4 regions of the Rouxiella sp. S1S-2 genome follow, and region 1 is predicted to be linked to each of the others. Evidence: predicted binding sites of a transcription regulator. Region 1 holds the regulator's gene; each other region holds the start of a gene.
What was found. The regulator PurR, encoded in region 1, represses purine synthesis genes. The targets are predictions, from matches to a motif close to CANGCAAACGTTTGCNTG.

Region 1 (7,334 bases):
AGTATATTCAGCGTTTGTGACGTTTTTTCCGCGCAGCCTGAATGTTGGCCTGTTGTTTGGGGTTCGCGTGCTTTCTTCTGTTCTTGAATTTGGCTTTCACGTCAATCTGCGGCAAACTTATCAATATTATATTTTGGAATTTTAATTGAATTGAAGAGGCACACCCTATGTTTACCGGAATAGTACAGGGCACTGGCACTCTGGTGTCCGTTGTCGAAAAACCTAACTTCAGAACGCATGTGGTTAAAATGCCGGCCGAGATGCTGCCAAATCTGGCGCTGGGCGCCTCGGTTGCCCACAACGGCTGTTGTTTAACGGTAACCAAGGTTGAAAATGACTTGGTCAGTTTTGATTTAATTAAAGAGACGCTGCGCCTGACCAACTTGGGTGACCTGCAGGTTGGGGACGAGGTTAATTTAGAGCGTGCGGCCAGCTTTAACGACGAAATTGGCGGCCATTTAATGTCAGGCCACATTGTTTGCACCGCAGAAGTTCAAAAAATTCTGACATCAGAAAATAATCGTCAAATATGGTTCCGCCTGCCGCATCCAGATTACATGAAGTATATTTTACACAAAGGTTATATCGGCATTGACGGTATCAGTCTGACGGTTGGAGAGGTGACCAGCAGCCGTTTTTGTGTGCATCTTATTCCTGAGACGCTGGAGCGTACCACGCTGGGTGCAAAACGTCTGGGCGATAAAATCAATATTGAAATTGACCCGCAAACACAGGCAATTGTCGATACCGTTGAACGCGTACTTGCCAGTCGTGAAGCCGCGATGGCCGCCGCAGCAGCCTTGGCCGAACAGCCGAAATAAGTGTAGTCCGGTTCAATAACGTGCTGGAATAGCCGCCGGATAGGTTATTAGGCGTGTGAAAAGTAAGAGTTTGCGCGTAAATGCAAAAAGCCGAAAACAATAAAATTTGTTTTCGGCTTTTTAGTATTTGAATCTTGTTCGCAAACAAACTCAGCGCGGTACGCGAATGCCACCCTCAACGCCGTTAGGGCTGAGCACCACCTGCCATAACTGAATATCGCGCGCACGGAATGCACCTGCGCAAGCGTTCAGATAATAGGTGAACATGCGGTAGAACCGGTCGGAATAATTGTCTGCGATAGTAGGCCATGACGCCAGAAAACGGTCATACCAGGCCATTAATGTTCTGTCGTAGTCTGAGCCGATATTGTGCCAGTCCTCCATCACGAATAATCCCTCGGTAGTCTGCGCAATATGTTTCACCGACGGCAAGCAGCCGTTGGGGAATATATATTTATCAATCCACGGATCAACGTTGAGGTCGGTTCTGTTGGCGCCAATAGTGTGCAGCAGGAAAAGACCGTCAGGTTTAATATTACGCTTTACCACGTCGAAATAGGTTTGGTAATTTTTAGGCCCAACGTGTTCAAACATGCCGACGGAAACAATCCTGTCAAACTGATCGTTTAAGTCACGATAGTCCTGCAGCAAGATAGTGACATCAAGGCCTTCGCAGCGTTCCTGAGCCATTTTTTGCTGTTCGGCAGAGATAGTGACACCAAAAACGCTTACGCCGTAGTTTCTGGCGGCATATTCCGCCAAACCACCCCAACCGCAGCCAATATCAAGCAAACGCTGCCCTGGTTGCAGTTGCAGCTTATCGCAAATCATTTTTAATTTGGCTTCTTGTGCCTGCTCAAGCGTGGTGGCGTCTTTCCAGTATGCACATGAATATTGCATAAACGGGTCGAGCATTTTACTAAAGAGATCATTACCGAGGTCGTAATGTTCTTTACCGACAATCCACGCGCGTTTGCGAGATTGCAGGTTGGTCAGTCGCGCCGCAGCAATGCGCAACGTATCTTTGAGGTGATGCGGGAGTTTATCTTCAAGCCCCGCCTCTACGACGCGATGAAAGAACATGTCTAATCTTTCACATTCCCACCAGCCGTCCATATAACTCTCGCCAAGGCCTAGAGAGCCGTCCTGGAGCACGCGCTTAAAAAAGTCGGGATTTTTAACTTTAATGTCAAAAGGGCGGGTTCCATTAACTTCAATGCCTGCCATCGTTAACATTTCGCTCGCGATTCGGTACCAATGATTGTCTTGAATACTCAAGTCTTCTACACACGATGAACTCATAGCTTCTCCATCACTTTCTCTTCTGACTTATTAACCTGCTTTAAAAGCAACGGCCATTTGCAGGTCTTTATGAGAACAGGCGATTTATCCGCCTTGTCTGAAATATGACTATGAACAGAGGAAAATACAGAGGACACCTGACGATAATTCGCCGCGGTGAAAGCATCCTTGCACTAAAAATGTGACGCGTTTCGCGCGCCTAAAAGTTACTGTGATAAAAGTTTTGTAAAAGTGATATTTTATTATGTTGTTTTGAGTATAAGCTCGCCTGCGCGCATTCTCAATATTAAATCGCTGCAGGCGCATCTATTGTTCAAGTTATTGTACCGCAAGGGTATTATTGCAATCAGTTAGCATGCTCTGCTTCTGGATGTCCAGACTTCTCTTCCTTCGCCGAAAGCGTTAAAAGAAAATATCCAATCCCGACAAGCCCAACCGTCGACAGCATTACCGTCACCGTAGAGAACAACGGCTGCTCGATAAATGCAGAAACCATCATGCTGGCGAAAAAACACAAACCTAACTGTAGCGTATTTTGCAATGCTGCAGCCTTGCCTGTATTGGCAGGAAATGCCATTAGTGCATTTGCCACTACAATCGGGTAACAGGCACCGTTAACTAACGCCATCAGACAGAATGGGATTAACAGGGTCACCAGTGTTGATTGCGTCATTGTCGCAATAAAATAAAGTGACACGACGCTTACAGCATAGCCCACTAATAGCCAAGGCAATAGGCGGGTGCCTTCAATTTTACTGATAAGCATTCTGCAGCCGTAACCACCGAGTAAAAAGGCTATCGTTTGAGGAACATAGCTTAGGCCAATGGCTGAGGGTCCGTATCCCATTTCACTTAAAATAAAAGGTGAGCCGGTCAGCCAGGCAAAAAATCCAGCCGAGGAGGCGGAGTAAATCAGCACGTTTCCGGTATAGACACGCGATGACAGCATGGCGGTAAGCCCACTTTGCGGCTGCAGCTTCTCGGCAATCGATTTTTTAGTTTCCCGCAGGGTAAAAGTAAACATCAGCAACAGAGCACTGATAACCAGCAGCAGTGCGAAAATCACTCGCCAGTTAAAATGGTTGAGCACCCAGGCACCCACCAGCGGCGCCAGTGCAGGTGAAAGCGCGACCAACGGCATAATGCTGGCAAACGTACGTTTTGCAACCGATGCAGAGTAACGGTCAACCACCAGTGCCTGCCAGCTTACCGCCGCTGCACATACCCCAACCGCCTGCATAAAACGCAGAACCAGCAGTAACTCGGTGCTCTGCACCCAGATCATGCCAAGGCAGCTGATTGAAAAGAGGCTTAGACCGGCGAGTAAAATCGGCTTGCGGCCAAAGCGGTCGGAGAGCGGGCCCCAAAATAGCTGTGCGGCGGCAAAGCCTGCCAGAAAAATGCTCAGGCTCGAGCTGATCGCGCTGGCAGAGGTGCCGAGGTTATCTTGCATCTCGCTGAATGCCGGTAAATACATGTCAGTTGCCAGAAAGCCGAGCATGCTCAGCCCAGCAAGGTAGAGTAAAAAGCCAAATGAGGGTTTCATGATGTTCTCTTATAATACGAAAAAGTAGCTAAAAGTGTTGTAGGGGTGTTGCCAGTGGCGCAGTGTATCTGCTTGGCTTGTGGGTTGTGAAACGTTAATATTTGCACCCTAGGATGAAAAAAATTGAAAGCAAGAGGACGGCGCCAATGAGGTTTGAAACAGGTGGCAGCAATGTGGTCTGAATATTCTCTGGAAGTGGTGGACGCCGTGGCCCGCAATGGCAGCTTTACCGCGGCTGCACAGGAGCTTAATCGTGTGCCCTCAGCCATCAGTTATCAGGTGCGGCAGTTGGAGGAGTGGCTGGCCGTTCCGCTGTTTGAACGCCGTCACCGCGACGTGGAGTTAACGCCTGCCGGCCGTATTTTTGTTGATGAAGCGCGCGTGCTTATCAAAAAAATGATATCAACCCGTCGTCAGTGTCAGCAGGTGGCTAATGGTTGGAGCGGCCAGCTGCGTGTAGCAGTAGACCGTATCGTCAAGCCTGACCGCGTGCGGCAGCTGGTGGTTGATTTCTATCGGGTATTTCCTGATACCGAGCTGTTGATTCAGGGCGAGGTATTTAACGGGGTATGGGACGCTTTGGCAGACGATCGTGCTGACGTGGCGATTGGCGCAACCAGCGCGGTGCCGGTCGGCGGGCGTTTTAGCTTTCGCGATATGGGCACGCTGCCGTGGCACTGTGTAGTGAGTGCCCAGCATCCGTTGGCTGCTCATAAAGGCGCATTAAACGATGAGGCCCTGCGTCCTTATCCGGCGCTGTGTATTGAAGATACTTCAAGAAGTCTACCCAAAAGAGATACCTGGACACTCGATAACCAGCGCCGCCTGGTGGTCCCAGACTGGACCTGTGCCATTGATTGCCTGTGTGAGGGGTTGTGCGTTGGCATGCTGCCGGTGCACATGGTTGAGTCGTGGCTAGCGCAAAAAAAACTGGTGGTGCTTGAGTTGGCCAACAGCTTTCCTGAAAGTCCGTGCTGCCTGACCTGGGATCAGCGTAACCATTCACTGGCGCTTGACTGGCTGCTTGACTACCTTGGGGAAAGTGAGACCTTGAACGAGGAATGGCTGCGCTAAAGAAATGCTGCCCTTGGCGCGGCTGAGGGCCAGCGTGAAGGGCAAGTTAGGCTAATAAGTGTATTAACGGCGATAGTCAAGATACGGGCCATCGGCCACTGAGCGCCTTTCAACCAGCTTGGGCTTCACCTCAATGGTTTGCTGTATTTCGCGCTTGCTGATAATGCGGTCAAGCAGCATGGTAAAGGCCATTTCTCCAAGGCGTTCTTTCGGTTGATGTACGGTGGTGAGTGCCGGTGAAAAATAACGCGCATTGCGAACGTTATCATAACCAATGACCGAAATGTCTTGAGGAACGCGCAGACCCATTTCGTCGGCTGCACAAATCGCGCCCATTGCCATGACGTCACCGCCGCAGAATACTGCGGTAGGGCGCTGCTTCTGGTTTAGGATTTTTTGCATCGCCTGGTAACCGGATTCGGGTTCGAAATCGCCCTGAACTACCCATTCATCTCGCACTTCAATGTTGGCTTCGTTTAACGCTTTCAGGAAACCACGGTAGCGGCCACCGCCGGTGTTGCGGTTAAGCTGGCCGGGTATGGCGCCAATATCGCGATGGCCACGCTCAATCAGGTAGCGACCCGCCAGATAACCGCCCTCGAAGGCGTTATCAATGATGGAGTCGGTGAAGTCGTTTTGCGCTTCGCCCCAGTCCATGACTACCATTGGAATAGACCGGTACTCTTCCAGCATGGCAAGGAGTTCAGCGGGATATTCTGCACACATTACCAGCAGGCCATCGACGCGTTTTTGCGCCAGCATAGCGAGATAGGCAGTCTGTTTTTCAAAATCATTATGCGAATTACACAAAATCAGCGTGTAGCCTTTGGCGAAGCAGCTATTTTCGACCGCTTCAATAACTTCGGCAAAATAGGGCGCTTCACTTGAGGTTGCCAGCAGGCCGATTGATTTAGTGTTATTAACCTTCAGGCTACGCGCGACGGCACTGGGAGAATAGTGCAAATCTTTGATAGCGGCGCGAACAGCAGCTTTGGTTTCTTCGGCGACGAATCGGGTTTTATTGATGACGTGCGACACGGTTGTAGTCGAAACACCGGCGCGCTTAGCGACATCTTTTATCGTGGCCATGTAAAAATCACTCCTGAACTAACCATTTTCAGCACGTTAGTTTTTTGTTAATCGTTTGCCTGCGTGCATTCAACTGCATAAATCATTTTAAGCAGTCAAATCGTTGGATGGTTCCAGAAAGGCCTGAAAGAAGCGTCGGGCAACTACGACCGGGCACACAGCGTGGTAACCGCTAATTTTCTCTTATAACTCAAAAAAGGGAAAGCCAAATTTTTGCTTTAGAGTAAAGTGATAGTGTTGTGTACTTTCTAAATGGACGTTTTGGCGAGATTTAGGCAGAATAAGATGGCGTACAAAATGTAGGGTTTTTGCCCCTTTTATCTCGTAAGGAGTTCACGTGGATACTAACCTGAAATATTCATTAATGACCGTAGTCTGCGCACTCGCGATGATTGTTGCTTTTAGCTTCACCGCAGTCATGCACTAATTTTTAGCGCGAGAACGGAAAAGGGCGATTTCTTATCACAGAAATCGCCCTTTTCTATTTTACCAAAACGACGCACCGTTTTAGTCTTAAACCATTCGTTAAATGCTATTCACAGGTTTCAGCGAGAAATCATTATTTAACGAATCGTTTTTGGCGTCATCACCCGGCGAGCACCCACATAGTGGTCTTGCCAGTAGTTATCTGCCAGATAACTAATTTTAATCTCTTCACCGGTGCGCGGTGACTGAATAAATTTGCCGTTGCCGAGATAAACGCCTACGTGATCGGCTGCGCCGCGTTTTGTTATTCTAAAGAACACCAGATCGCCCGACTCAAGTTCACCGCGTGCAACCGGTGCTGCATCACGCAAATGGTACATCTCATTGGCGGTGCGAGGCATTTTAATTCGCATTAAATCTTTGTACGCGTAATAGACCAAACCGCTGCAATCAAATCCGGTGTTAGGTGAGGTACCACCCCAGCGATAAGGCTTGCCGACCTGGTGCATCAGCTTGTTCATCGCGGTCTCTTTCGCGTGCAGGTATTTCTTCTTATGTGCTGCGCTTAACGTGAGCGGTGCGCAGGATTCTGTTTTTGCCTGATGCTTACGGTGTCGGCCGTAGGCTTTTTTCGGTTCTTTCGCGCAGACCACGTTGGTCGTGCTGGCAAGAGAAGTTGTAATATTTTTAATTTCTCGTTTCGGCTTTTCAGCCTGATGTTTCGCCAGCTTTCGGCTGACCGGCTTTTCGGCCTTGTGTCTTACTAACTTAGTACTGGTAGGGTGTTTAGCTTCCACCTTCGTTTTGGCATGCACCTTTTCTTTTGTCTTACTGTGTTCTTTTGCTTTTGATTGTTCTTTTACCGGAACAACTTTGGTCTTCTTATTGCTTCTGGCAACGACCTTTCGCTTTCGTCGTTCATCAGGCTTTGCCTGACTTACGTGCGCTTCCGCTTGCTTTGCAGAAACGCGACTGCTTGGCGAAGCATGCGCCAAATTCAAAAAAAGCTGGGTAAACAGCAGCACAAAAAGCGTAAACATTAAACGCATGGCGTCGCTACCAATATTAGGCCGAAG
Region 2 (7,334 bases), 2.3 Mb from region 1:
TTTTCGGTGAGTTCAATCACGTTGGCTGCGGCCTGCGCGACGCTATTTCTATCGTCTAAATCCAGCGCGATGGTTTCAAAGCCCAGCTGACGAAGGTTGTCGATATCCTGTGTTTTCCGACAGGCCGCCAACACGCGATAACCGCGATTTCTGAGATCCTGAGCAGCGACCAGGCCAATTCCACTGGAGCAACCGGTAATCAATACGGCTTTTTGCATAACTTTACCTGTTGAAGGCCCCTAATATTTGAAGATTATGGTTTACTCATTGATGGAGCAACCAAAGGTGCCAGTTTGCCGGACATCCAGTCGGCAATAAAATTCTGAGCCGCTTGATTCGGGTGAAGCCCGTCATCCTGCATCCATTCCGGTTTAATCGCTACCTGTTCCATAAAGAAAGGCACTAACGGAATATCCGCCTGTTTCGCAAGCGCGGGATAAATCGCGTAAAACGCATCGTTATAGCGTTTACCATAATTGGGCGGCAGGCGTATTTGCATCAAAAGCGGTTCGGCGTTGGACTGTTTAACCCGCGTCACGATTTGATTCAGCGTCTGACTGATGGTGGGCGGAGCGAAACCGCGCAGGCCGTCATTGGCGCCCAGCTCAATCAATACCCAGCGTGGATGATGCTGCTCAAGCAGCCCCGGCAGACGAGCCAGACCCTGCGCGGAGGTATCACCGCTGATGCTTGCATTAACTATGTCAGGCATACCGCCACGCTTTTTCCACTGCTCGTTGAGCAGCGTGGGCCACGAGGTGTTTGCCGGTAAACGGTAAACCGCACTTAAACTATCGCCTACAATCAGCAGCGTATCAGCAGCAACGGCGCGAAAACTTAACATTCCCATCAACAGAAGGAAGGGAAGATGCCAGCGGAAAACGTACTTGAAGTTCATCATCTTAGTAAACACGTCGGTCAGGGGGAACATGAGTTATCCATCCTGTCCGGTGTTGAGCTGGTTGTCAAACCCGCTCAAACTATTGCGCTGATCGGCGAGTCGGGTTCGGGGAAATCAACATTACTGGGCATTCTTGCCGGGTTGGACGACGGCAGCAGCGGCGACGTTACGCTACTGGGTAAACCGCTTACCTCGCTAAATGAGGAGGGACGAGCCGCGCTGCGGGCCAAAAATGTTGGCTTTGTGTTTCAGTCATTTATGTTGGTGCCAACTCTGAATGCCTTAGAGAACGTTCAGCTGCCTGCCTTACTGCGCGGTGAAACCGATGCCAGCAGCCGGGAGCAGGCGGTGCAATTACTGAACCAGCTTGGGCTAGGCAAGCGCCTGCACCATTTACCGGCCCAACTTTCCGGCGGTGAGCAGCAGCGGGTTGCGTTGGCGCGCGCGTTTATCGGTAAACCGAAACTGCTGTTTGCCGATGAACCTACCGGTAATCTTGACCGTCAGACCGGTGAACGCATTGCCGATCTGCTGTTTTCGTTTAATCGTGATAATCATACGACGCTGATTCTGGTGACCCATGACGAACAATTGGCCGCGCGTTGTCAAAGGCGACTGCGGCTGCGTGACGGAAAACTGTGGGAGGATGCATGATTTGGCGTTGGTTCTGGCGTGAGTGGCGTTCACCGTCGCTGCTGATTGTTTGGCTTTCCCTGACGCTCGCCGTGGCCTGCGTGCTGGCGCTGGGCAGCATCAGCGACCGAATGGATAAAGGTCTCAGTGAGCAAAGCCGCGACTTTATTGCCGGTGACCGTGTGCTGCAGTCTGCGCGGCCGATCACTGAGGCCTGGATCGCCGATGCGCAGCAGCAGGGTTTAAAAGTCAGCCGCCAGCTGTCGTTTATGACTATGACCTTTGCCGGTAATACGCCGCAGCTGGCGTCGGTGAAGGCTACTGACTTGGCGTACCCCCTTTATGGCAATCTCGACACCCAGCCGGCGGGCATGAAACCGCAGCCAGGTACGGTGCTGGTCGCGCCTCGACTTTTGGCGCTGCTTAACCTGAAAGTGGGGGACAACCTCGACGTGGGCGATACTACGCTACGTATCGCAGCCGTTATAAATCAAGAGCCTGATTCGGGTTTTAACCCGTTTGAGACGGCACCCAGAATTATCATGAATCTGGACGACGTGCCGAAAACCGGTGCTGTCCAGCCCGGTAGCCGCATAACGTATCGCTACATGTTTGCCGGTTCAGCACAAAGTATCCAGACCTATGGTCAGGCAGTGAAAGGTCTGCTGCGTCCGGACCAGCGCTGGTACGGTATGGAAGAGTCCGACGGTGCGCTCAGCCGTTCACTGCAGCGTTCACAGCAATTTTTAACGCTTTCGGCCCTGTTGACGCTCATGCTGTCTATTGCCGCCGTGGCGGTGTCGATGAGCCACTATTGCCGCAGTCGCTACGATTTGGTGGCGGTGCTGAAAACGTTGGGGGCAGGGCGTCGGGCACTGCAAAAACTGATTATCGGCCAATGGGTGGCGGTGCTTTTACTTGCTGCTGTGGCGGGCAGTTTTATCGGGCTCGGATTTGAAGCCCTGCTGATGAAAATGCTTGCGCCGGTTCTGCCGGGCAAATTGCCAACGGCGGGCCTGTGGCCATGGGTATGGTCGATGGGGGCACTGGTGGTCATTTCGCTGCTGGTGGGTCTACGGCCCTATCGTCAGTTGGTTGCTACGTTACCGCTGCGCGTACTTCGCCAAGATGTGGTTGCCAATGTTTGGCCGTTACGCTATTTCTTGCCGGTAATTACCCTGGTGGTCGTCGGATTACTGGTGGCATTAGTGGGCAACAGCGCTCTGCTGTGGGCGCTGCTCGGCGGTATTGTCGTGCTTTCACTGTTACTGGGTGGCATTGGCTGGTTGAGCCTACTGCTGCTGCGCCGCCTGACCGTGAGTCATCTGGGATTGCGTTTAGCCATTAATCGCCTGCTTCGACAGCCGTGGGTTACGCTTAGCCAACTGGCCGCGTTTTCGATGTCATTTATGCTTTTGGCCCTGCTGTTGGTGCTGCGTGGTGACTTACTCAGTCAGTGGCAGCAACAACTTCCCCCTGACAGTCCGAACTATTTCTTGCTCAATATCACCAAGGAGCAAGTACCGCAGGTCACCGATTTTCTACGCCAGCATAAGGTTGAGCCCGATACTTTCTATCCTATCGTGCGCGTCAGGCTGACCAAAATTAATCAGCAGGACGCCACTAGCCTGATTAAACCGGGTGATTCAGGCCGTGAAGCCATCGACCGTGAACTTAATCTGACCTGGATGCAGGGATTGCCCACGCACAATCAGGTTATTGAAGGCAGTGGATCGCCGAAGGTCGGCGAGGTATCGATCGATCAGGGTATTGCTGAAAGGTTGGGCATTAAACTTGGTGATACTGTGACGTTTAGCGGCGACACGCAGGATTTCAGCGCCAAGGTTACCAGTATGCGCAAAGTCGATTGGGACAGCCTACGACCCAACTTTTACTTTATTTTCCCGCCAGGGGCGCTCGATGCACAGCCGCAAAGCTGGCTGACAAGCTTCCACTATCAGCAAAGTGGGCCCATGCTGGTTGAGTTAAACCGTCAGTTCCCAACCCTTAGCCTGTTGGATATTGGCACTATTTTGCGCCAAATCGGTGACGTGCTTCAACAGGTGAGCCGTGCGCTGGAAGTGATGGTAATACTGGTTATTCTCTGCGGCGGTTTGCTATTACTGGCTCAAATTCAGGTAGGTATGCGCCAGCGTCGGCAGGAATTGGTCGTTTATCGCACGCTAGGTGCCAGTAAAAAACTGCTGCGCAGCACGCTGTGGTGTGAGTTTGCGGTGCTGGGATTGGTCGCGGGCATTGCTGCTGCAGTGGGGGCAGAAGCGGCGCTTTGGCTGCTGCAGCGTAAAGTATTCGATTTCCCTTGGCAGCCAAACATGGTGTTATGGTGGTCGGTGCCCATCACCAGCGCTGTGTTGCTGTCGCTGTGCGGCAGTTGGTTAGGCGTTCGGTTGTTACGAGGCAAGGCGCTGTTTCGCAGTTATCAAGGTTAATGATGGTATTAACTAATAGATTTCAAGCTGCAGGTAGCTAACGCATCTGCAGCTTGAAAGAGGCAGAATATGACTAAAGCTTCTCTAACGCCCAGGCTATTCCGCTGGCATATTCCGCTGGCAGCAAAGGAACAAGCGCCTGCAGATTATCTTTGAGCAGCAGAGGACTTGCGTCGTTGAGGTTAAGGTGCCCAACTTTGCGACCGGTGCGCACTTCTTTGTCATACCAGTGCAGATGCACCAGCGGTTGACTCAGCCAGGCAGTGTTTACATCGGTACCAATCAGGTTCACCATCACAGATGGCGTACTGACAACCGGCGTTGGTAAGGGCAGCGCGAGAATCGCCCGCAGATGCAGTTCAAACTGGCTGATGGATGCGCCATTTTGCGTCCAGTGGCCGCTATTGTGCACGCGCGGTGCCAGCTCGTTAATCAACAAGCCTTCAGGAACAATAAAACATTCCATCGCCATCACGCCAACATAGCCCAGCTCGTTCATAATGGCTGACAGCATAGACTCAGCCTGCTGCTGTTGCGCGGTATTCGGCGTCGGTAAGGCCACGCTGGTGCGTAAGATACCGTCCTGATGCAGATTGTGGGTCAAGGGATAAAATACCGTCTTCCCATCGTGCCCGCGCGCGCCAACCAGTGAGACTTCACCAGAGAAATTAATACCCTGCTCGACGATACACTCACCGTAGCAATCCTGTGGCAGAGTAGCTTCTTCACCCTGACGGAAACGCCACTGTCCACGGCCGTCATAGCCGCCAACGCGACGTTTAACGATCGCCAGCTCACCCAGGCGGGCATAAATATCCGCCCATTCTGCGGTATCGGCCAGCAACTGCCACGGAGCGGTAGCTAAACCTAATTGGTCAAGCAGCTGCTTTTGGGTCAGTCGGTCGGCCAGACGTGGGAAAATATCACGATTCACAAAGCCGGTATGGCTTGCCAACTCACGAGTTAACGCAGTTTCTGGCCAGCGCTCAACTTCAGCGGTGATCACGCTATTTTGAAAAGGAACAGCTTCAGGTTCGGCGTCGATACCCACCGGATAAACGGCGATGCCCAAGGGTTCTCCTGCCTGACGCAGCATGCGGCCTAACTGACCGTTTCCGAGTACGCAGACCGGCTTCATGCTTCCTCCCGCGGGTCGGGATTATTCAGGACTTCGTCAGTTTGTTCTTTGCGCCAGGTGGCTAATGCACCCGCAATGCGGCTGTCATGCAAAGCTAAAATTTGTGCGGCGAGCAGGGCTGCATTCGCTGCGCCCGCTTTACCTATAGCCAGCGTACCCACCGGAATACCGCGCGGCATTTGTACGATGGAATAAAGACTGTCAACGCCGCTCAGAGCGGCGCTTTGTACCGGCACGCCCAGCACAGGAACCAGTGTTTTCGCCGCGATCATACCCGGCAGATGCGCAGCACCACCGGCACCCGCGATGATCACATCCAGTCCATTTTCAGACGCTTGCTCGGCAAAGCTGAACAGTTTGTCCGGCGTGCGATGAGCGGAGACTACCTCGACATGAAAAGGGATATTCAGCGTTGTGAGGACGTCTGCAGCGAACTGCATGGTAGCCCAGTCACTTTTAGACCCCATGACGATAGCGATTTTTGCCGGGGTAACGTTGGATGTCATGCCTGTAAAGCTCCTGTGATTATGCAAGCGTTGTCAGGTGGCGGTACAAACAAAATGTTTACCTGACCGAGAGGGCGCAAATAATAGCACGGCAAAACCGCAAGGAAAACGGTTGCGTCGCCGGAATCTGGCGAAGATTCAGCAATCACTCAATGTAATCAAGGGGAAATAAATTCCTTGATTAATGGTATTGCTTAAAACGGGAAGGTAATAAGCTCTACGCCATCGGCGGTCACTTTCACCACGGAGCCTTCCTCGTGCCAGGCCCCGAGCACGGCGCGGTGACCTAACGTTTCGCCAAGTTCAACGTTGTGAATGGCCGGTCGATGAGTATGGCCGTGGATCATCCACTCAACGCCGTGAGTCTGCATTTCTTGCACCACCGCGTGCTGATTAACATCCATAATTGTCAGATCTTTATGGCTGTTTGACGCCTTGCTTCCGGCACGCATTTTGGCGGCAATCTGCAGTCGCCATTTGAGCGGAAGCATGAGGAAAAGTTTTTGAATAAGAGGGTTATGCACTTTTTTGCGAAACTTTTGATAGCTCACGTCGTCAATGCACAGGGTATCGCCGTGTAAAATCAGCACTCGACGCCCATAAAGTTCCAGCACCTTCTTTTCCGGCAATAACGTCATCAGGCTGTCGCGGGCAAAACGCCGACCCAGCAAAAAATCCCGATTACCGTGAATAAAAAAGCAGGGAACGCCCTGTTGATGCAACGCATTGAGAGCACTGGCGATTTCTGCATGCAACGGTTGGGGATCATCGTCACCGATCCAGGCTTCAAACAGGTCACCTAGAATGTAGAGCGCTTCGGCCTGTGGCGCATCTTCGCGCAAAAAACGCAGAAAACCGGCAGTAATTGCCGGTTCCTGTACGCAAAGATGGATATCTGCGATAAAAAACGTTGTCATTCCTGCGTCGCGTTATTCGCTAACGGTAACGCTTTTGATGATTACGTCTTCTACTGGTACGTCCTGGTGCATGCCGCTGCGGCCCGTTTTAACTGATTTGATTTTTTCAACAACGTCCAGACCGCCGGTCACTTCTGCAAATACGCAGTAGCCCCAGCCCTGAGCGTTTTGACCGCTGAAGTTCAGGAAATCATTATCAGTCACGTTGATGAAAAACTGTGCGGTGGCGGAATGTGGATCGTTGGTACGCGCCATTGCCAGCGTGCCGCGGGTGTTTTTCAGACCGTTGTTCGCTTCGTTCTTGATAGGTGCATCGGTGTTTTTCTGGTTCATACCAGGCTCAAAACCGCCGCCCTGGATCATGAAACCGTTAATCACACGGTGGAAAATAGTGTTGTCGTAGAAACCTTTACGGCAATAGTTCAGGAAGTTTTCAACGGTGACTGGCGCTTTGTCAGCAAAGGTGTTGATAACGATGTCGCCGTGATTGGTGTGAAAAGTGACCATAATAATCATCCTGCTTTTGTTAGTGTTTACTCATTGATGAGGCAGTACTATAGCCTTTTCTTATACCATAACTCAAAAGTAGCCGTCAGCCCCTTGTGTTTAAGAGGGCCATTTAAGACAGAATGACGAACACATAGACGGTTTAATTGTTATATTATAACAATATTGACGTGGCTAATATGCGTATCGCGCGGCTTATAACGTTTCAGCAGCGGGCTTTTCGTTATATTATGAGCGGTATACGTGTAACTATTTGCCATTGAATCACACCATAATTACCCA
Region 3 (7,334 bases), 2.0 Mb from region 1:
TTCCCCTGAAAGCTGTAAGGCTGCCAAACGTCACTGTCCTTTCTAAAAAACCAGCGCTGGGAGCCTGCGAACCCTTTAAACACCAGGCAGCTGTGCTGCGACAAATCCTGCGGTGATGACGGCATTCCATACCGTTTTACATAGCTTGGGCTGACCACCAGTCGAAAACGCTGCTGCGCCAGCGTGCGCGCTTGCAGTGTGGAATCGGTCATCACACCGATGCGGATCAGCAAATCGGTGGCGTCCTGCAAGGGATCGATAAAATCGTCGGTCTGCATCAATTCAATCTGCAGGCGTGGATAGCGTTCACCTAACTCAAACAGCCAGGGCGCAATATGGCGTTCGGCGAAGACTACTGGGGCATTAATACGAATTCGCCCACGTGGATCCGACTCTTTCTCCTGCAATCCCTCAGCCGCTTCCTCAAGCTGCTCCATAATCCGGCGGGCGTGAACGCCGAGCATTTCGCCCGCTTGGGTGGGTACAACGGCGCGCGTATTGCGATACAACAGCTGCGTTTGCAGCACCTGTTCCATTTGCTGAATAGTGCGCGACACGGTCGAGGGCGACATGGCCTCGCGTCGTGCGACCTCTGAAAAGCTGCCGTACTCGAGCACGGCCACCAGCAGGCGCAGTGATTTAATGCTGAGCTGATTAAAAGCGTCCATCTGTGCGTGTCCCGCAAAAGTATTTTCCCTATTATCGTGTTTTTCGCAATGTCGCGCCACTGTATAGTCGCCCCCTGTTTTACTGCGTGCGGCATTAATTAAAAGGCCAACGCATTGTCGAGTCAGGGGAAATACGTGAGATGAATATTTTATTGATTGTATTGGTGGTTCTCGGGGGAATGGGACTGTCGATTGAGGCAGGGCTGATTGGTCCACTGGGCACTGAAGTCGGCCAACTGTGGGCAACCATGAGTATATTTGGCGTTGGCGCGGCGTTGACCCTGCTGCTGGTGCTATTTTTCAGCCCGCGCGGTGCGCCTGCTTATACTTCTCAGCCGCCCTGGACGCTACTGGGAGGGATTTTAGGACCGGTATACGTGATTGTGCTGACATTGACCACGCCGGTCATTGGCATCGGTATGACCATGATTGGCATTCTATCGGGGCAGGTGGCGAAAAGTTTGCTGATTGACCACTACGGTTGGTTTGGCACAGATCCAAAGCCGGTAGGGCGTGAGCGTTTGCTGGCTCTGCTGTTCATTATCGCCGCACTGGGGCTGATCGCCTGGCAGTAAAGGGTTTCCACTTTATCTTCACGACCAAATACCAACACGAGAGATACGATGACTGAACTCATTATGATTTTATTGGCGATTATCGCCGGTGCGGCATTAAGCATTCAGGCAGCCATCAACGGCAAGCTGGGCGCACAGGTTGGCGTGATGAAAAGTGCCTTCCTGACCTTTAGCTTGGGCGCGCTCATTACCGGATTACTGATTCTGTTTATACAAACACCGCATACTGCCACCCTGCTTACCGTGCCGAAATGGCAACTGATGGGTGCACTGCTGGGTGTGCCCTACATCATTATTATGGTCACGGCGGTGCCGAGAATTGGTACGGCCGTTGCTACCGTCGCAGTGATCCTCGGGCAGTTGGCAATGGGGATGCTGATTGATAATTTTGGCTGGCTCGACAATCCGGCGATCGCGTTTTCCTGGCATCGTGTTGCGGCGATCGTTTGCCTGGTTATCGCTCTGATATTGATTTACCGCAGTAACCAGCCCGCCAAGGCCTAATCAGGGGTAATAGGAAAGCAGAAGCACAGGAAGATGAATCTTATGTGATTGTGATCACATAAAACGTGTATCAGAATGAAACTGAAATTGACAAATGTTGACCAAATCGATAATTAAGTAGCACAAATTGTTTGGTTGCAGAATTTTCCGATGCGACGTCTCGTTGGACGCAAACCTTTTTCGGAATGCAGCAGCATTTGCAACAGTGGTTCATTGTCGTTTTGATACACCCAATCGTCTCCTTAATAGCAGGGAGTTGCTTTCCTTTTTGCTTCTGGTAACTCATGAAAACTAAAATTTTACTGGCAGGTGCACTTCTCGTTTCTTCCTACAGTGCGCAAACGCTTGCGGACGACACCAAGGATCAATACGTCTCCGACTGGTGGCACCAGAGCGTTAACGTGGTAGGCAGCTATCACACCCGTTTCGGACCTCAGCTAAATAACGATCTGTATCTCGAATACGAAGCCTTCGCGCACAAAGACTGGTTCGACTTTTATGGTTACGTTGACGTGCCAAAATTCTTCGGCGTGGGTAACGGTAACGACAACGGTATCTGGGATAAGAAGGTTGGTTCTCCGCTGTTCATGGAGATCGAACCGCGCTTCTCGATTGATAAACTGACCGGCACTGATCTGAGCTTTGGCCCGTTCAAAGAGTGGTACTTCGCTAACAACTATATCTACGATATGGGCCCGAATAATGCCAACCGCCAGAATACCTGGTACATGGGTCTGGGTACCGACGTCAACACTTACACCCCGCTTAACCTGTCATTGAACGTGTATGCAAAATATCAGTGGCAGAACTATGGGGCGGCCAACGAAAACCAGTGGGACGGCTACCGTTTCAAAGTGAAGTACTTCTTGCCACTGGGCGACGTTTGGGGCGGAAAAGTCAGCTACATCGGTTTCACCAACTTTGACTGGGGTTCTGACTTGGCAGACAATGGCAACACGGCGCGCAGCAATCACTCCATTGCGTCCAGCCATATTCTTGCCTTGAACTACTCACACTGGCACTACTCGCTGGTTGCCCGTTACTTCCACAACGGCGGACAGTGGGAAGATGGCACTGAGTTGAACTTCGGCAAAGGCAACTTTAATGTTAAATCAACCGGTTGGGGTTATTACGCCGTGATTGGTTACAGTTTCTAAGAACGCGTTCTGCTAAAGCAGAGTAAACCGCCGCCTAATTCATTTTGTGCGGCGGTTTTTTATTTGTTTAGATTTCGTTTAATTGTTTTGGATTAGTTTGGGGCAAATTTGAAAAAAAGCCGCCACTCACTGGCACAATTTGAAGTTTTGGTTAATGTTGTGTAAGTGACGCTTGGTCAATGATAAAAAGGATTATTTATATGCCGGCTTCTTTAACCCCTGCGCGTATTTTCGTTGGATGCGATCCCAACGACTGTGACCTCGAACAAATGATGGTGCTCGAATACAGTCTGCGCAAGCACGCCTCGATACCGATCGAGATAGAGTGGATGAGGCTTTCTCGCGATCCAGACAGTTTCTGGTATTCCGACGGCAAGGGTGCCGGTTGGACCACCGATCGTTGGGCGACGCCATTTTCAGCCTTCCGTTGGGGGATCCCGGCCTTTTGTCACTTCAGTGGCCGCGCGCTATACGTGGACGCAGACATCATGTTTATGAGCGACGTTGCCGAAATGTGGGACCACGACATTGCACCAGGTCGGCTGATGCTGGCGTCGGGTTCAGGACGCGAACTGCGCCTTGGTGAGCTGGTATGGGACTGTGCCGCTGCCAAAGAGGTGTTGCCCGACATCCAGCAACTGCGACGTGACCCGTTGGGGCATAAAAAATTGCAGAATTTTTTTGAAGAGAATCCGCAAAAAGTTCAGCCATTAGGCGCGGAATACAGCAATATAGACGGCGATGATATTCCGCTGGAGCAGCTCAAGGCGCTGCATTATTCCAAGATGGGCACCCAATTTTCGCACCAGTTTTCACTGCCGCGCCTTGAGGCCGAGCAAAAGTGCCACTGGTTTGACGGCAAAATTGAGGCCCATCCGCGTGACGAGCTGCGTGTGCTTTTTGAGCAGTATTACCATGAGGCGATCGCCGCGGGCTATTCATTAGAGAGTTATCGTAATCCAGCGGCCTTTGGCGAATTTTACAAACAGTCGCAGGACGTCAGTCGTGGTAAAAAGAAAAAATCCCTTCTCAAGCGCCTCTTAGGCAGCCTGGTGAACTAAAAAAGACCCGTTCTTCTGCGCTATCTCGCGGGGTAGCGCAATAATTCACCAAAACTTCGCACGATCTCTTTTCCGGTTTATGGCATAATGCGCGCCAAATCACACTCTACACTATTTAACCTAAGAGCGAGCGCTGTGCTAAGTACTTATAACATCACCATGCAATTCGGCAGCAAGCCGCTATTTGAAAATATTAACGTCAAGTTTGGTGGCGGTAACCGTTATGGTTTGATCGGCGCAAACGGCTGCGGAAAATCTACCTTTATGAAAATTCTCGGTGGCGATTTGGTGCCATCGGGCGGTAACGTTGTGCTCGACCCTAACGAGCGTTTGGGTAAGCTGCGCCAAGACCAGTTCGCCTTCGAGAAATACAGCGTCCTTGATACCGTAATCATGGGCCACGCCGAACTGTGGGCAGTAAAAGAAGAGCGCGACAGCATCTACGCGATGCCAGACATGAGCGAAGAAGACGGCTATAAAGTGGCTGACCTCGAAGTCGCCTACGGTGAGATGGATGGCTACAGCGCCGAGTCTCGCGCCGGTGAACTTCTTCTGGGCGTTGGCATTCCGGTTGAACAGCACTATGGCCCGATGAGCGAAATCGCACCGGGCTTTAAACTGCGCGTACTGTTGGCGCAGGCGCTGTTCTCGGATCCAGAAATTCTGCTGCTCGACGAACCAACCAACAACCTCGACATCGATACCATTCGCTGGCTCGAGCAGGTGTTGAACGAACGTAACAGCACCATGATTATTATCTCGCATGACCGTCACTTCCTGAACATGGTCTGTACGCACATGGCCGACCTGGACTACGGCGAACTGCGCGTTTACCCGGGCAACTACGACGAATACATGACGGCGGCGACGCAGGCTCGTGACCTTCTCAATGCTAACAACGCCAAGAAAAAGGCGCAGATTGCCGAGCTGCAATCTTTCGTGAGCCGCTTCAGCGCCAACGCCTCCAAATCCAAGCAGGCGACCTCGCGTGCCAAGAAAATTGACAAAATCCAGTTGGATGAAGTCAAAGCGTCAAGCCGCCAGAACCCGTACATGCGCTTCGAGCAGGACAAGAAACTGTTCCGTAACGCCCTGGAAGTTGAAAAAATCACCAAAGGTTATGACAACGGTCCGCTGTTCAAGGGCTTCAGTCTGATGCTTGAAGTCGGAGAGAAAGTCGCGATTCTGGGCGCTAACGGCGTGGGTAAAACGACGATGCTGAAAACGCTGGTCGGCGACACCTTGCCAGACGCCGGTACCGTTAAGTGGTCTGAAAACTGCAAAATTGGTTACTACGCACAGGACCACGAATACGAATTCGACGACTCCCTGAACGTGTTCGACTGGATGAGCCAGTGGAAAGCTGAATCAGACGACGAGCAGGCCGTGCGCGGCATTCTGGGCCGTTTACTGTTTGGCCAAGACGACATCAACAAGAAAGTGAAAGTGCTTTCCGGTGGTGAAAAAGGCCGTATGCTGTTCGGTAAGCTGATGATGCAGAAACCGAATATTCTGGTGATGGATGAACCTACCAACCACCTGGACATGGAATCTATTGAATCGCTGAACATGGCGCTGGAAATGTTCGAAGGCACCCTGATTTTCGTTTCCCACGACCGTGAATTCGTGAGTTCATTGGCGAGCCGTATCATTGAAATTACGCCAAATAAAATCACTGACTTTACCGGCAACTACGAAGATTACCTGCGCAGCCAAGGCATCAATAGCTAATTTACGCGTGGGTTGTTACATAAGTTTGTGGTAATAAGAAAGGCCTGTCTCTGACGGGCCTTTCTACTTTTTACGCTCGCATCGGCAGCCTATTCAGCGGGGTGCCCACAAACGTCGCAGTGCGGATTTTTTAACAGCTTCATTTCTCTAAACTGCAGCGTCATAGCGTCAAACATTAATAGCCTACCGGTTTTGACTTCACCATAGCCGGTGAGCAGCTTAATGGCTTCCATCGCCTGCAGACTCCCTACGGTGCCTACCAGCGGTGCCATGACCCCAGCTTCAACGCAGGTCAGCGCATCTTCACCAAATAAACGGCTCAGGCAGCGATAGCACGGCTCATCGTGCTTATAGGTAAAGACGCTGATTTGTCCCTCCATGCGGATAGCCGCACCAGAAACCAGCGCTTTCTTGAGCTGAAAACAGAGTTTATTTAACTGGTTGCGAGTGTCGACATTGTCTGTACAGTCGAGCACCACGTCGCATTGAGCAATCAACGGCAGCAGGGCGTCGTCTTCAAGCTGATGGTCTATTTGTTGCACAATGAGATGAGGGTTGATCCCCGCGAGCGCAACGGCCGCCGAGGCGACTTTTTTCATGCCGATACGGGCGTCGGTGTGCAGAGTTTGACGTTGCAGATTAGAAAGCGAGACGGTGTCAAAATCCAGCAAAGTCAGCGACCCTACTCCGGCGGCGGCAAGATACTGCGCCGCAGCACAGCCCAGCCCACCGAGGCCAACAATCAGCGCACGGCTGGCTTTCAGCTTTTCCTGTCCGTCGAAGTCAAAGCCGCGCAGCACTATCTGACGATTGTAGCGCAGGGTCTCGGCATCGCTTAGCTCTGGCAACGTCATCGACTTATCCTTTTAGCAGTGCATTAAAAGGTTCAACGTCAACCCATTCACCCACTGCGACATCATCGCGGTCGCGCTCCAGCACTACAAAGCAGTTTGCCAGACTGTACGAGCTGAAAACGTGAGAACCCTGTGGACCCGTGGTGCGGGCTTCGAGTTCACCCTGCGCATTGTGGGTAAACACCGCGCGCTGAAAATCGAGGCGGCCAGGGGTTTTTTTAAACGAGGTAGCCGCTTTGGCGCGCAAACGCGGCGGCAGGCTCCAGTCAGTTTGCGCCGAGAGTGCAGCAATAAGTGGCTGAACCAGCTGATAAAAAGTCAGTACTGCCGACACCGGATTGCCGGGCAGGCCGCAGAACCAGGCGTTTTTCAACTTACCAAAGGCAAAAGGTTTACCCGGCTTAATAGCCAGTTTCCAAAAACCAATCTTGCCCAGTTCGTCGAGCATCGTTTTGGTGTAATCCGCTTCTCCAACCGACACGCCACCGCTGCTAATAACTAAATCGGCAAAATCATCGGCCTGTTGAAATGCCCGACGAAGTGCCGCGGGGTCATCCCGGATAATCCCTAAATCCAATACTTCACAGCCCATTTGATGAAGCATCAGATGCACCGCAAACCGATTAGTATCATAGATTTGGCCGTCCTGTAGAGGAATGCCGACCGGTTGCAGCTCGTCACCGGTTGAGAAAACGGCCACCTTCAGGCGGCGGTTGACTTCGACTTTCTCTACACCCAGCGAAGCTAGCAGCGGTAAATGCGCCACGCCGAGGCGAATGCCTGC
Region 4 (7,334 bases), 100 kb from region 1:
TGCACGACGTCCTGGCCGAGCAACGGCAAAATGCGGGCGACTTTATCAAAGGTTTCCTGATATTCCGCCTGCTCCTGACTGTCGGCCACAATACCGCCACCGGCCCAGCAGAACATATTTCCTTGTTCGGTCAACAGCGTGCGAATGGTGATATTACTGTCCATGGTGCCGCAGCAGCTGATGTAGGCGATGCTGCCGCAGTAGCCATTTCGGCGCTGGGGTTCGAGCTGTTCGATAATCTGCATTGCTCTGATTTTTGGCGCGCCGGTAATCGATCCACCCGGAAAACATGCGCGCAGCAGGCTGGCCGGATGACACGCGGCGGGCAGTCTGGCGGTGATCGTGCTCACCAAGTGATGCACGGCGGGGAAAGGTTCGACCACAAACAGTTCGGGCACTTTCACGCTGCCCGGCGTGGCTACGCGACCAATGTCGTTACGCAGTAAATCGACGATCATCAGATTCTCGGCGCGATCTTTCTCTGAACGCGCCAGACGCTGTGCCTGAAGCCGGTCAGTTTCTGGATTTTCACTGCGTGGCAGAGTGCCCTTAATGGGACGCGTCTGCACTCTGTCCTGCTCCAGCCAGATAAAACGCTCCGGAGACAGGCTGAGAACCGCATTGTCAGGCAATCGCAGGAAGGCCGAAAACGGTGCACGGTTCGTGTTGTTCAGCCGCAGAAACGCCTGCCATTCATCACCTTCATATTCTGCTTTAAAACGCTGAGCCAAATTGATTTGATAACAGTCGCCGCTGTGTAAATACTCCTGCACCTGCCTGAATTTTTCACCGTACTCCTCGCGGGTCATGTTCGCCTGCCACGTTGAGGTCAGTCGGAAATCAACCGCAGATTTTTTGACCTGATGCTGCATTAGCCATTCATAACGCTGATTAATATCACCGTGAGACAGCAACGTCAGCCGCTGTAGCTTGTGGTCGGCAATCAGCGCCCAGTCATAGATGCCCATTGCCATGTCTGGCAGCGCGATATCTTTTTCAGCCTGCGAGGGCAGGGCTTCGACAGTTCTGCCAAGATCATAGCCCAACAGCCCAAGCGCACCGCCCTGAAAAGGCAAGTCAGGGGTAAACACAGCCTGCAGACCGCTACTCTCAAGCTCTTGTTGCAATAATAAGAAAGGATCAGCATGTCGGGTTTCGATTTGCGTCGGCGATGTCTCAAGACGTTCGATGTCAGTCGTCCCGTCGCGGGTTGTCAGCGTGACTATCGGATCGGCGACCAGGATATCAAAACGGTTATGCGCATGCCGGGCAGAGCCGGAGTGCAGCAGCATCGCCCAAGGCAAAGAAGAGAGTGGCGCAAAGCAGGTGAGCAACGCATCAGGCTGATAAGGTAAGACTTTACATTCAATGGATTGGGCGGCTGACATGGTTTCGGCAAAGTTCCTGACGTGATGACAATGCAATTCTGGCGAGAGGATCCTAGCATAGATTTGATGCGGGTAGGTCATTGGAAGATTAAGGCGTATAATGCTCGGCTAAGCTCGCAACATTTACGTTATTTGAAGACAGGAACACTCTTATGCTCACTGGTATGCCTTCACTTTCACACAAAGAGCAGCAAGAAGCCGCAGATCGTATTCATGTATTAATGCAGGAAGGCATGAGCAGCGGTGAGGCTATCGCCACGGTTGCCGCCGAAATTCGTGAAACCCACAAAGGTGACCGCGTGACGGTTATTTTTGATGATGAAGATGATGAATAAACTATTCTGAAAAGAGTGGCCGTTGCAGCGGACTTATCACTTTGCGTAAAGTACCTTTTATTATGCAAAGTATTGTTTATGCCAAGTGCAACGGCCAGATAAATCTATTCAAAAGTCAGTGTGTAAGGTTCTACAGCACCAACCCTGCAAGGTTAGCCCTTTACGACTACCGCTGCGGCTGCCCTGATTGCCGTTTCAACGGCTTGCTCAACGGTATCGCCAATCGACAGCGCTACGCCTAAACGACGTTTGCCGACAATTTCTGGTTTGCCAAATAAACGCACCTGATTCGATCCTACCAAAGCCCGATCCAAACCGCTGAAGCTCACATTATTACTGGTCAGCTCAGGCAAAATTACGGCAGAAGCGGCAGGGCCGAACTGGCGAATAGTCCCGATTGGCAGGCCAAGGAATGCGCGCACGTGCAGCGCAAATTCGGAAAGATCCTGAGAAATCAACGTCACCATGCCGGTGTCGTGTGGGCGAGGGGACACTTCGCTAAACACCACTTCATCACCGCAAACAAACAGTTCAACGCCAAACAGGCCATGACCGCCCAGTGCTTCAACGACGCTTTTGGCGATGTCTTTCGCGCGCTGTAACGCCAGTTCGGTCATTTGCTGCGGTTGCCAGGATTCGCGGTAGTCGCCGTCTTCCTGACGATGGCCAATAGGGGCGCAGAAGTGAATGCCGTCAACGGCGCTAATGGTCAGCAGGGTTATCTCAAAATCAAACTTCACCAGGCCTTCAATGATTACGCGACCGCCGCCGGCACGACCACCCAGCTGCGCGTAGTCCCATGCTGCCTGCAGCGTTTCTTCGCCGCGGATCAGACTCTGTCCTTTACCAGAAGAACTCATTACCGGCTTAATGATGCACGGGTAACCAATTTCCTGCACCGCCTGCTTAAAGCTGGCTTCGTCATCGGCAAAGCGGTAGGTAGAGGTCGGTAATTTCAGCGTTTCGGCGGCCAGACGACGGATACCCTCGCGGTTCATGGTCAGGCGGGTGGCTTCGGCGCAAGGCACCACGTTGTGACCCTGTTTTTCCAGCTCAACCAGCATGCTGGTGGCAATCGCTTCAATTTCCGGCACGATAAAGTCAGGGCGTTCGCTTTCAATTAGCTGTTTAAGCGCTTCGCCATCGAGCATGTTGACAACATGGCTGCGGTGGGCAACCTGCATTGCAGGCGCATCGGCATATCTGTCGACGGCGATGACTTCCAGACCGAGACGTTGGCATTCAATGGCCACCTCTTTGCCCAGTTCGCCAGAGCCCAATAACATGACGCGGGTAGCGTCGGTGCGCAGTGCAGTTCCAATGGTTAACATAGCGGGATACCTAACTCGTTGTCAGTGATGATGATAGATTTGTTGCGGTTAATAACCTTATTTCCGGCGATCCCGGATCTGTTTCGGCGCATTATATAGGAAAATCCTGTGCTACGAAAACGTTTGCGTTGTTTCGTCACGATTTGCGTGCAGGCGCTGAATATGCGTTAATAGTTGGGCATCCGCGATCGAGGCGGCTGCTTTTTTTAAAGTAAAGGATAGTAAAATGAGCAAGTTAACTGGTCAGGTAAAATGGTTCAACGAAAGCAAAGGTTTTGGTTTCATCACCCCTGCTGATGGTTCTAAAGACGTTTTCGTACATTTTTCTGCAATTCATAGCGATGGTTTCAAAACTCTGGCTGAAGGTCAGAACGTAGAATTCACCATTCAAGACAGCCCACGTGGCCCGTCTGCTGCCAACGTCGTCGCGCTGTAATCAGTTTTCTGACTTTCCAGGTCAGGCCGCCAAGGTTTTTGGCAACTGAAAATACAAGATAACGTTATTCTAAAACCCGCCTGCGTTGCGGGTTTTTTTGACGCCGTGAAACAGCACTGAGGCGTAATTTCCCCTTCTCTGTTATTATCATCAGTAATACATGGCGCTGACTGTCTCGCGCCGCTTCGTTTTTATTCGCCTTATATAAAGAGTTATCGCCTTGAGCACGCATTCTTTCTCCACCCTGACTTTGCCATCTGAACAACTTTCCAACCTTGAAGAGCTGGGCTATGCCCAAATGACGCCTATTCAGGAAGCCTCGCTGCCTGCGATTTTGCTCGGGCAAGACGTTCGCGCCAAGGCAAAAACCGGCAGTGGCAAAACGGCCGCCTTTGGTATTGGTTTGCTGGACAAAATTACCGTTGGCGATTTCGTTTGTCAGTCGCTGGTGCTGTGTCCAACCCGTGAACTGGCGGATCAGGTCAGTAAAGAACTCCGTCGCCTTGCGCGTTTCACTCAGAACATTAAAATTCTGACCCTGTGTGGTGGCCAGCCTATCGCGCCACAGCTCGACTCGCTGGTGCATCAGCCGCATATCGTCGTCGGCACGCCGGGACGCATTCAGGAACACCTGCGCAAGGGCACGCTCAAACTCGATAAGCTGAAAGTTTTAGTGCTTGATGAAGCCGATCGCATGCTCGATATGGGCTTTAGCGAAGACATCGAAGACGTGGTCAGCTACACGCCACCTTCTCGCCAGACGCTGCTGTTTTCCGCGACCTATCCGGAAGGCATCGATCGCATCAGCGGTAAGTTCCAGCGCCAGCCGCTGAACGTTGAAATTGAAGGCGGCGATGACGTGGCCGATATCGAGCAGGTGTTTATTGAAGCCGATCGCCACAGCCGTTTGTCGCTGCTGGCCGCCGTGCTTTATCAGCATCAGCCGACCTCGTGCGTTGTATTCTGCAACACCAAGCGCGACTGTCAGGAAGTGGCCGACACGTTGGCCAGCAAAGGCATTAGCGTGCTGGCGCTCAACGGTGATTTAGAACAGCGCGACCGCGACCGGGTATTGATTCGCTTCTCTAACGGCAGTTGCCGTGTGCTGGTCGCGACCGACGTGGCCGCGCGCGGTCTTGATATTAAACAGCTTGGGTTGGTGATTAACTACGAGCTGTCCTTCGACCCTGAAGTGCACGTGCACCGCGTAGGGCGTACCGGTCGCGCAGGCACCAGTGGCCAGGCAATTAGCCTGGTAGCGCCGCAGGAAATGGTGCGCGTTCACGCACTCGAAGATTACCTGAATCAGAAATTCAAATGGCAGTCAGCCTCGCAAAGCCTGTCTGCCGCGGCAACGACGCTTGAGCCAGAAATGGTGACGCTGTGCATCGACGGCGGTCGTAAAGCAAAAATTCGCCCGGGCGATATCCTCGGCGCACTGACCGGTGATGCGGGCCTGACTGCTGCCGACGTCGGAAAAATTGATATGTTCCCGATTCATGCCTATGTGGCAATCCGCAAAAATAGCGCCAAAAAAGCCTTACAGCGTTTGCAGGAAGGCAAAATCAAGGGCAAGAACTGTAAGGCCTTTTTGCTGCGTTAAGTAAAATTGAGGAAAATGAGACCCGTAATGATGACACCTCCAAAGGCTGAAAAACGTCCGTATCCTATAACTACGCACGGCGATACGCGCGTGGACGACTATTATTGGCTGCGCGACGATGAGCGCAGCGATGAAGACGTGCTCAATTATCTTCAGGCTGAAAATACCTGGACCGAGCAGGTAATGCAGCCGCATCAGGCTTTGCGAGAGGCGCTGTATCAGGAAATGGTCGACCGTATTCCTCAGCAGGATCATTCAGTTCCTTATGTGAAGCACGGCTACCGTTATCAGACTCGCTATGAGCCGGGTAATGAGTATGCTATCTACTTTCGTCAACCCGCAGCAGAATCAGAGCAGTGGCAAACGCTCATCGACGGCAACGAACGCGCGGCTGAAGGTGAGTTTTACACGCTGGGTGGATTAGACGTCAGTCCGGATAATGCCAAACTGCTGGTGGCCGAAGATTTTCTGTCACGCCGCCAGTATGATATTCGCGTTAAAAATCTGAGCGACGGCAGCTGGTCTGAGGAAGTTCTGAGTAATACCTCAGGAAGTGCTGAGTGGGCCAACGACTCAAAAACCCTTTTCTATGTGCGCAAACACAAGACCACGCTGCTGCCTTATCAGGTTTATCGTCATGAAGTAGGGACCGACCCGGTGGACGATGTGCTGATTTATGAAGAGAAAGACGATACTTTTTACGTCGGCCTCGACAAAACCACCTCCGAGCGCTATATCCTTATTCATTTAGACAGCACGACGACCTCTGAAGTGTTGCTGCTCGACGCCGATAATCCTTTGGCCGAGCCAAAGATGTTTTTATCGCGCCGCAAAGACCATGAATACGCTTTCGATCATTATCTGGGTAACTTCTATATTCGCTCCAATAAAGACGGCAAAAACTTTGGTCTTTATAAAAGTGAAACCGCCGATGAAGCCAGCTGGCAGACGCTGATCGCCGCGCGCGATGACGTAATGCTTGAAGGTTTTAGCCTGTTCCGCGACTGGTTGGTTATCGAAGAGCGTCAGGATGGGCTGACCCATTTGCGCCAGATCCACTGGAAGACCAGTGAAGAGAAATCGCTGACATTTGACGATCCAACTTATGTCACCTGGCTCTCATTCAATCCGGATCCTAATACTTCATTGTTGCGTTACGGCTATTCCTCAATGACCACGGCCAGCTCATTGTTTGAGTTAGATCTCGACAGCGGCGAGCGCACGCTATTGAAGCAGCAGGAAGTGAAAGACTTTGACTCGGCTAATTACCGCAGCGAACGCGTGTGGGTCACTGCCCGCGACGGTGTGAAAGTGCCCGTATCGCTGGTTTATCGCCATGAGCTGTTTAAACCTGGGCATAATCCTCTGTTGATCTACGCCTATGGATCTTACGGCAGCAGCATGGATCCGGGCTTCAGTGGAAGCCGTCTTAGCCTGCTGGATCGTGGCTTTGTCTTTGCTTTGGCGCACATTCGCGGCGGTGCTGATTTGGGTCAACAGTGGTATGACGATGGCAAGTTGTTTAACAAAATGAACACATTCCACGACTTTATCGACGTGACGGAAGAATTGGTCAAACAGCAGTTTGGCGCGAAAGATAAAGTGTATGCGATGGGCGGCAGTGCAGGTGGGTTGCTGATGGGCGCTATTATCAATCAGGCACCCACGCTTTATCACGGCATTGTGGCACAGGTGCCGTTTGTTGACGTGGTCACCACCATGCTTGACGAGTCTATTCCTCTGACTACTGGCGAATATGATGAATGGGGCAATCCAAATGACAAAGCCTATTACGACTATATCTTGCAATACAGTCCGTACGATCAGGTTAAGGCGCAGGATTATCCGCACATGCTGGTGACAACCGGTTTACATGACTCTCAGGTGCAGTATTGGGAGCCTGCTAAATGGGTTGCCAAACTGCGTGACCTAAAAACGGATAATCACCAGCTGTTGATGTACACCGACATGGACTCCGGTCACGGTGGTAAGTCGGGACGTTTTAAAGCGTATGAAGATATTGCGATGGAGTACGCGTTTGTGATTGCGCTTAATCAGCAGTAATCAGAACTTCTTCATATAAAAATCAGTATAAAAAAGAGAGAGCCTGTGCTCTCTCTTTTGCCTCTGGCAGATTATGATTTACAGCCAAGCTGACTACTTCTGCAGGAAGTAATTCAGGCTGTACTTCATGTCGGCACTCAGATCGGCGATAGACTTTAACATCCAACGCAAATATCC

Region 2: a site for PurR is predicted at 5,730-5,747, ahead of purE (5-(carboxyamino)imidazole ribonucleotide mutase). Genes of this name have one in related genera too.
Region 3: a site for PurR is predicted at 1,914-1,931, ahead of GA565_RS18285 (nucleoside-specific channel-forming protein Tsx). Genes of this name have one in related genera too.
Region 4: a site for PurR is predicted at 3,167-3,184, ahead of purT (formate-dependent phosphoribosylglycinamide formyltransferase). Genes of this name have one in related genera too.

What each region holds. Positions count from the first base shown of each region.
Region 1 is NZ_WFKL01000001.1:1,951,079-1,958,412, forward strand. Features, by position in the region: gene GA565_RS09155 (riboflavin synthase) at 168-821, shown strand; gene cfa (cyclopropane fatty acyl phospholipid synthase) at 972-2,123, opposite strand; gene punC (purine nucleoside transporter PunC) at 2,470-3,669, opposite strand; gene punR (DNA-binding transcriptional activator PunR) at 3,841-4,743, shown strand; gene purR (HTH-type transcriptional repressor PurR) at 4,807-5,832, opposite strand; gene GA565_RS09180 (YnhF family membrane protein) at 6,170-6,259, shown strand; gene GA565_RS09185 (C40 family peptidase) at 6,396-7,307, opposite strand.
Region 2 is NZ_WFKL01000001.1:4,287,490-4,294,823, reverse strand. Features, by position in the region: gene GA565_RS19675 (SDR family oxidoreductase) at 1-218, opposite strand, end outside; gene tesA (multifunctional acyl-CoA thioesterase I/protease I/lysophospholipase L1) at 254-901, opposite strand; gene ybbA (putative ABC transporter ATP-binding protein YbbA) at 869-1,555, shown strand; gene ybbP (putative ABC transporter permease subunit YbbP) at 1,552-3,984, shown strand; gene purK (5-(carboxyamino)imidazole ribonucleotide synthase) at 4,058-5,122, opposite strand; gene purE (5-(carboxyamino)imidazole ribonucleotide mutase) at 5,119-5,628, opposite strand; gene lpxH (UDP-2,3-diacylglucosamine diphosphatase) at 5,823-6,545, opposite strand; gene ppiB (peptidylprolyl isomerase B) at 6,558-7,052, opposite strand.
Region 3 is NZ_WFKL01000001.1:3,994,433-4,001,766, reverse strand. Features, by position in the region: gene GA565_RS18300 (LysR family transcriptional regulator) at 1-668, opposite strand, end outside; gene GA565_RS18295 (DMT family transporter) at 809-1,243, shown strand; gene GA565_RS18290 (DMT family transporter) at 1,292-1,747, shown strand; gene GA565_RS18285 (nucleoside-specific channel-forming protein Tsx) at 2,032-2,904, shown strand; gene GA565_RS18280 (glycosyl transferase) at 3,105-3,965, shown strand; gene GA565_RS18275 (ABC-F family ATPase) at 4,101-5,696, shown strand; gene moeB (molybdopterin-synthase adenylyltransferase MoeB) at 5,786-6,550, opposite strand; gene moeA (molybdopterin molybdotransferase MoeA) at 6,555-7,334, opposite strand, start outside.
Region 4 is NZ_WFKL01000001.1:1,846,126-1,853,459, forward strand. Features, by position in the region: gene pabB (aminodeoxychorismate synthase component 1) at 1-1,388, opposite strand, end outside; gene GA565_RS08670 (YoaH family protein) at 1,541-1,723, shown strand; gene purT (formate-dependent phosphoribosylglycinamide formyltransferase) at 1,876-3,054, opposite strand; gene cspC (cold shock-like protein CspC) at 3,281-3,490, shown strand; gene dbpA (ATP-dependent RNA helicase DbpA) at 3,711-5,093, shown strand; gene GA565_RS08690 (S9 family peptidase) at 5,121-7,157, shown strand; gene exoX (exodeoxyribonuclease X) at 7,251-7,334, opposite strand, start outside.